3 regions of the Bacillus sp. MT94 genome follow, and region 2 is predicted to be linked to each of the others. Evidence: riboswitches for the same ligand, from Rfam matches in the RefSeq annotation. Region 2 holds a riboswitch; each other region holds the start of a gene.

The links. Region 2 has a riboswitch for S-adenosylmethionine ahead of mtnW (2,3-diketo-5-methylthiopentyl-1-phosphate enolase). Riboswitches for the same ligand answer to the same signal wherever they lie in the genome.
Region 1: another riboswitch for S-adenosylmethionine. It lies ahead of AC1Q51_RS04745 (ECF-type riboflavin transporter substrate-binding protein); the one in region 2 lies ahead of mtnW (2,3-diketo-5-methylthiopentyl-1-phosphate enolase).
Region 3: another riboswitch for S-adenosylmethionine. It lies ahead of AC1Q51_RS11855 (YezD family protein); the one in region 2 lies ahead of mtnW (2,3-diketo-5-methylthiopentyl-1-phosphate enolase).

What each region holds. Positions count from the first base shown of each region.
Region 1 is NZ_JBXAEZ010000001.1:981,584-983,786, forward strand. Features, by position in the region: gene AC1Q51_RS04740 (aspartate/glutamate racemase family protein) at 1-640, opposite strand, end outside; SAM riboswitch class I at 794-909, shown strand; gene AC1Q51_RS04745 (ECF-type riboflavin transporter substrate-binding protein) at 1,049-1,597, shown strand; gene AC1Q51_RS04750 (ABC transporter ATP-binding protein) at 1,608-2,203, shown strand, end outside.
Region 2 is NZ_JBXAEZ010000002.1:354,541-356,743, reverse strand. Features, by position in the region: gene mtnX (2-hydroxy-3-keto-5-methylthiopentenyl-1-phosphate phosphatase) at 1-67, opposite strand, end outside; gene mtnW (2,3-diketo-5-methylthiopentyl-1-phosphate enolase) at 64-1,308, opposite strand; SAM riboswitch class I at 1,373-1,478, opposite strand; gene AC1Q51_RS07440 (pyridoxal phosphate-dependent aminotransferase) at 1,543-2,203, opposite strand, start outside.
Region 3 is NZ_JBXAEZ010000003.1:34,979-37,181, forward strand. Features, by position in the region: gene sat (sulfate adenylyltransferase) at 1-30, opposite strand, end outside; gene AC1Q51_RS11850 (phosphoadenylyl-sulfate reductase) at 69-773, opposite strand; gene AC1Q51_RS11855 (YezD family protein) at 861-1,004, opposite strand; SAM riboswitch class I at 1,077-1,185, opposite strand; gene lysA (diaminopimelate decarboxylase) at 1,301-2,203, opposite strand, start outside.

The DNA.
Region 1 (2,203 bases), on a different contig from region 2:
CAGTATCAAAAACGGGAACAGTGAGATCATTTTGGGAGATGAGTAAAGGTATTTCAGTGCAGCCTAATAATATACCTTCAGCACCATTTTGAATTAATGATTTTGTAATTTGTAATAACTCTTCTTTAGATGTTTCTGAAATGATCCCTCTACTTAATTCATCTAATATGACATGGTGGATAAAAGTTCTTTCCTCGTCATTGGGGATAATTGTCTCAATGTTATATTTCGCTAATCGTGATTTATAGAAATCTTGCTCCATCGTTTGTTTTGTTCCTAATAGTCCGATACGTTTTATATTCTGTTCTACCATTTCTTTAGCACTTACATCACCAATGTGAAGAAGCGGGATAGATATTGCTTGTTCTACTTCCTCGGCAAATAGATGTACGGTATTTGAACACATTAATAAACATTCAGCCCCAGATTTTTCAACTTTCTTTGCAACTGTAACTAGTTCATTTTTCACTTCTTCATATTGATGGTTTTGTAATAAAGTAGTTACTTCACCAAAATCCATACTATATAAAACTAACTTTGCATTTTGATCGTATTGAGAGAGTGTAAGTGTATTAATATGTTTATAGTATAATGATGTAGATTCCCAACTTAATCCTCCAATCAAACCAATAACTTTCATAATGCATTCCTCCCAAAACGATTTTGAATTTATTATTTCATAATTCCGATAAGAATACAATGATTTAAATGATCTATTTAACAAAAAATAAAAATAGTAAGAAAAGTGTTGAAATTTACATTCTTTAGTGCCATAATACGAATTACAAATTAATACTTATCCAGAGAGGTGGAGGGAACGGCCCTAAGAAACCTCAGCAACCCCTATGTAATTTTATAGGAAGGTGCTAATTCCGCAGAGGACACGTTGTGTTTTTTGAAAGATAAGAGGATTCTTGAACGTGAAAGAAAATGACCTCTTATATAAGAGGTCATTTTTTGTTGTATAGAAAGGGAGTGTAGATGCATAATTCATTTTTAAATTAAATATAGAGTAATAAAAGTTGACTAATATGAGAGGGGAATTGTAATGAACAAATTATCAACAAAGTTAGTAGTAGCAATCGGTATTGGAGCAGCATTATACGGGATATTAGGACTTTGGGGATTTTCTATTGCACCGAATACATTTATTAAACCAGCATTAGCTATATTAACTGTTTTTGGAGCATTATTTGGTCCAGTGGCAGGACTGTTAATCGGACTTATCGGTCATACCGTAACAGATACGATTGCTGGATGGGGGATTTGGTGGGGCTGGGTTACTAGTTCAGGGATTATTGGTTTTTCGATGGGTCTTATTCAAAAAAGAGTTGGTTTTAGTGTGAAAAACGGGTCGTTTAACAAGGGGCATATTTCTTATTTAGCAATTACTGGGCTAGTTGGTATTGTCATTGCTATTATATTTGCTGGGGCATTCGATATTATTGTGATGGGAGAACCATTTGACAAAATTGTTATCCAAGTATTAGGAGCAACAATTTCCGATGTTATCGTTTTCTTAGTAGTTGGATTGCCACTTACAATTGGCTTGGCAAAATCTAATAAGAAACATACACATTTAAAAATTGAAAAGTAGGGATGTTAACATGAAACCAATTATTTCGTTTGAACAATTCACCTTTCAATATGGGCATGCTGCGCAGCCTACTTTAAGTGATATTACCTTTCATATATACCCTGGGGAAAAAGTACTAATTGCTGGACGAAGTGGTTCAGGAAAGTCGACATTAGCTCATTGTATAAATGGGCTAATCCCATTTTCTTACGAAGGGACTAGTACAGGTAACGTTTTAATTGCCGGTAAAGACCCGAGGGAAGGAAGTATTTTTGAACAAAGTAAGCAGGTAGGAACAATTTTGCAAGATCAAGATGCTCAATTTATTGGTCTGACAGTAGAAGAAGATGTAGCTTTTTATTTAGAAAATGAATGTGTAAAGCAAGATGACATGAAAAAGATTGTTTCGGACTCATTAAGAAAGGTGAAGATGCATACGTTTCATAAACAAAGTCCACATGAATTATCAGGAGGTCAAAAGCAAACAGTTTCTCTAGCGGGTTTATTAACAACAAATGCGGATATATTATTGTTCGATGAACCGTTAGCTAATTTAGATCCACTAAGTGCCTTACATACGATAAAACTTATGAAAGATATACATGAACAATATAATAAAACGATTGT
Region 2 (2,203 bases):
TAATGGACATAATGTTATCATTATTTGTAATCGTGCCATCGAAATCACAAAATACTTGAATACTCATAATTTCACCTCATGAGAGGGATTTCCCCATATTTGTAGTGCACTATGCAAATTTATGTCATCTACTTCATGGAGTGGTTTATTTTGCAAAGTAGCATCAATTGCAGTACGGAAAGCTTTACCACCGCCTTGCGCTCCATTTGGATGTCCATGTATCCCGCCGCCAGCATTAATAACAACATCTTTACCGAAATCTCGTACAATAAAGGGAACGAAACCAGGGTGAATACCAGCAGATGGAACAGAAAAGCTCTTCTTGAAAAATGCATCGTCTTCAGTTAAATATTTTGAGATAGCAAGAGCTTCCTCTTTTTCTAGCGCAACACTTCCGTATGGAGATGGGAATAATGAAAAGTCAGCCCCAGCATAGCGTAGTAGCTTTCCGAGTAATAATGGAGATGAAATTCCATATAACTTAGATGCTGAATAAGCACCACTTACAGCAGGGTGTGCCATAATAGGAACTGGGATTTCATCATCTTCTGCAAGTGATTGCAGTACATCTAGTCCGTAAGCAAATACGTTAAATAATAGAATATCAGCTCCAGCTTGCACTGCACGTTTCGCATTTTCTTTTAAATCAAAAGTTCGTCCTGTTAAATTTACGGCATATAACGTTTTATGTCCGTATGTTTCATATACGGATTGTAAAACTTCTTTTCCAGATACAATGCGTTTCGTAAGTGGTGTTAATGCATTTTCAAATAATATTTCATCATCTTTTACTATATCTACACCACCACTTGCTTGATCACGTAATTGCGTTTTTAAATACCCAATATTTCGTCCAATCATTCCTTTAAAAATACTCATTAAAAGGGGACGATCATGCACTTGTAAAAGGTTTCGAATCCCATCTATCCCGAATTTTGGACCAGGAAAATGTTCTTTCAATTCTTCTGAAAAAGTTAAGTCAATTAATTTTACTTCGCCATCAAGGGATAGCTTTCCAAATGTAGTCGTTAAAATTGCTGGTAAATCTGGACTGAAGTTTAATAACGGATATTCGATTTTAATAATTCCGCGTTTTACTTTTTTACGTAAATACGAATTCGTATGTTCATGTTCAGCTAATTCCTCAATATGAATGACGTTGCCTTTATGTTGCTTTAATTGTTCTTGCAGTAATTGTGGCAAATGAGTCCAAGAGCCAATTGTTAAACCAAGTGCAATTTGCTCAGCCTTTTTTTCTAAGTTATGTGAATCATCATGGATTAAATACGTCGCTATAATTCCGCTCATTGTTATAACCTCCTAGTTAAATAAAAAAACCTCTCAGCTAAGGAGAGGTTTTTTTACAACCAGCTCCTTATCTGTCAGCATAATGCTGCGAGAATTAGCACCGTGTCTACGATTGTAGATCGGTTGCCGGGTTTCGTCGGGCTCGTCCCTCCACCTGCTCTTGATAAGAAGTATTTAGAAATGTTTAAATTTTTAAGATAACTGAATTTTGTCAGATATTTTTCATGTTGTCAATTACTTTTTGAAAAAATTTAATTTATCAATTCGATTAATGGCTTCTCGTAATCTATCTTCTGTATGCAAGAGACCAACACGGACATACCCTTCGCCATGTTCACCAAATCCAACACCAGGAGCAACTGCAACGTGTGCTTTTTCTAGTAAAATATCAGAAAATTGCTCGGATGTATAACCTTCTGGTACAGGAAGCCATGCAAAGAATGATCCGGTTGGAATGTCTACATTCCAACCAATTGAGTGACAAGCTGAAATAAGAGCGTTTCTCCGAGATTCGTAACTATTTACAAGATTTACTACACAAGACTGTGAACTTAATAGTGCTTCGCGAGCAGCATCTTGAATTGCACCAAAAATACTAACATACATATGATCTTGCAATAGGTTAATGGTTTCGATGACACTTTCATTTCCAACTGCAAAAGCAATACGCCAGCCAGCCATATTGAAAGTTTTTGATAACGTGTAAATTTCAATTCCTATATCTTTCGAACCATCTGCTTGCAAGAAACTAACAGGTTTTTGACCATCAAATCCGATAGCACCGTAAGCGAAATCGTGAACAACTAATATATTATGTTTATTAGCAAAATGAATGGTTGTATCAAAAAAATCTTTTGATGCAGTAGCACCTGTAGGGTTATTTGGATAGTTTAAA
Region 3 (2,203 bases), on a different contig from region 2:
ACGGTTTACTAATTCGTTTACTGTGCTCATTTTCTATATCCCCTCTTAGCTTTATTTCAAGATTCATCTTATTGATAATGAAGACCACATTCGGTTTTCACTTTCCCAGCCCATCTACCATCTCTTGAATCGCCACCATTCCCTACAGGTAAAGTACATTTCTCACACCCAATACTTGGATAGCCAACATCATGCAACGGGTTATACGGCAAGCTATGTTTGTATACATATCGCCAAACTTCTTTCCACGTCCAATGAATGAGTGGACAAACTTTAATAGATTGAAAACGATGATCTTGATTTATAAACTTTGTATGCTTACGTGTTTCTGATTGTTCCCTTCTTAAGCCCGATATCCATGCTTTTTCCACGACTAATGATTTTTCTAAAGGTAAAATTTTTCTAATCTTACAACAAAGATTCGGATTGCTCTCCCACAGTTTTTCACCATGCAACTTCGCCTGTTCATCAAGTGTAAGTTCTGGCTGCTTTTCTATAATATTCAATGAAGGAAATCGTTCCCTCACTCTTTGAATTAATTCATATGTTTCTTGAAAATGAACACTTGTATCCAAAAATACAACTTTAGCAGATGGATTTACTTGGTTTATAAGGTGCAGCAATACCATACCTTCCACCCCAAAGCTACATGCGTAGACGATTTCATCTTTATACTCTTCATAAGCCCAATTTAATACTGATAACGCGCCTTTTGTTTCATCTTCTTCCGAAAACGAAACAACATTTTCTTCCCACGTTTCATACGTCAACATGTTTTTTCCCCCTGTAAAAGCAAAAAGACGGTTTTAACCTAATGAAAATAGGTTAAAACCGCCTCTAGTTTTTCTAGTCAGCGCTTTTCACTTTAAACGTACTTTTTCACTTTTCTCTAACTGAATTACTTTTCCATCTTGCACAACAATTGTAATTGAGCCATATTTCATATCAGCAAGCATCGCTTCAATCTTCTCGGATACTTCATCAAAATGTTCCCGTACACCCACGCGAACAGCCCCCCTTTTTATTCATAAAAAAAATCTTTCCCATTTCGAAAAGACTGTTCGGTAATATATTTTACCTTATCTTTCAAAATGGATTCCATTTTGCTGGATTTAGCACCTTGCTTTCTATAAGCAGGTTGCCGAGCTTCTTCGGGCCAGTTCCCTCCGCTTCTCTTGATAAGCTTTGTATTTGTATTTTATCACAATTCTGATTTTTTTCAATCCTAGTTTTCCGATATATTTTAATTATTTTATTTTACAAAAAAGGAATTGCCCATCCGAACAACTCCTTTTTCTATTTAAACAAGCTCTTTAATACGTATGCGATCGTTCCCAATAATATTTTCATATGTTTCGCGTTCCACAACTACTTGCGATGTTCCGCCTTTTGCAAAGACAACGGCTGGTCTTCGAATCCGATTGTAATTATTCGCCATCGAGTACCCGTAGGCTCCTGTACAGGAAACTGCTAGTAAATCAGCAGAAGCGACTTTCGGTAAATGAATATCCCAAATCAACATATCTCCGCTCTCACAACATTTCCCCGCAATCGAAACGAGTTCCTCATTCTCATCATTCCCTCGATTCGCTAACATTGCTTCATAACGCGCACTATATAAAGCAGGTCTTAAATTATCTGTCATTCCACCATCGACTGATACATATTTCCGAATACCAGGAATATCTTTCACAGATCCAACTGTATAAATTGTTGTCCCAGCATCACCTACAATGCTACGGCCTGGTTCAATCCATATTTCTGGCAATGGATATTCACATACAGTAAATTGTTCTCTCACTGCACTTGTTACAGCTCGCACATATGTCTCAAGAGTTAACGGTGTATCCGACTCTGTGTAGCGTATTCCAAATCCCCCGCCTACATTTAACACTTTTACTACATAGTTTGTTTGCTCTCTCACTTCTTCTAAAAATTGGCGAAGAACTTCAATCGCTCGAACAAAGCCAGCTGTTTCAAATATTTGCGATCCGATATGTGAATGAATCCCTAGCACATTATAATTAGATTTTTGTAAAGCAAATCCAATTGCCTGCATCGCTTGACCGTTTGAAACGCCAAATCCAAATTTCGAATCATCTTGGCCTGTTGTAATATATTCATGTGTGTGCGCCTCTACTCCAGGCGTTACACGAATTAATATGTTCACAAACTTTCCATGTTGCATCGCTAAATCGTGTAA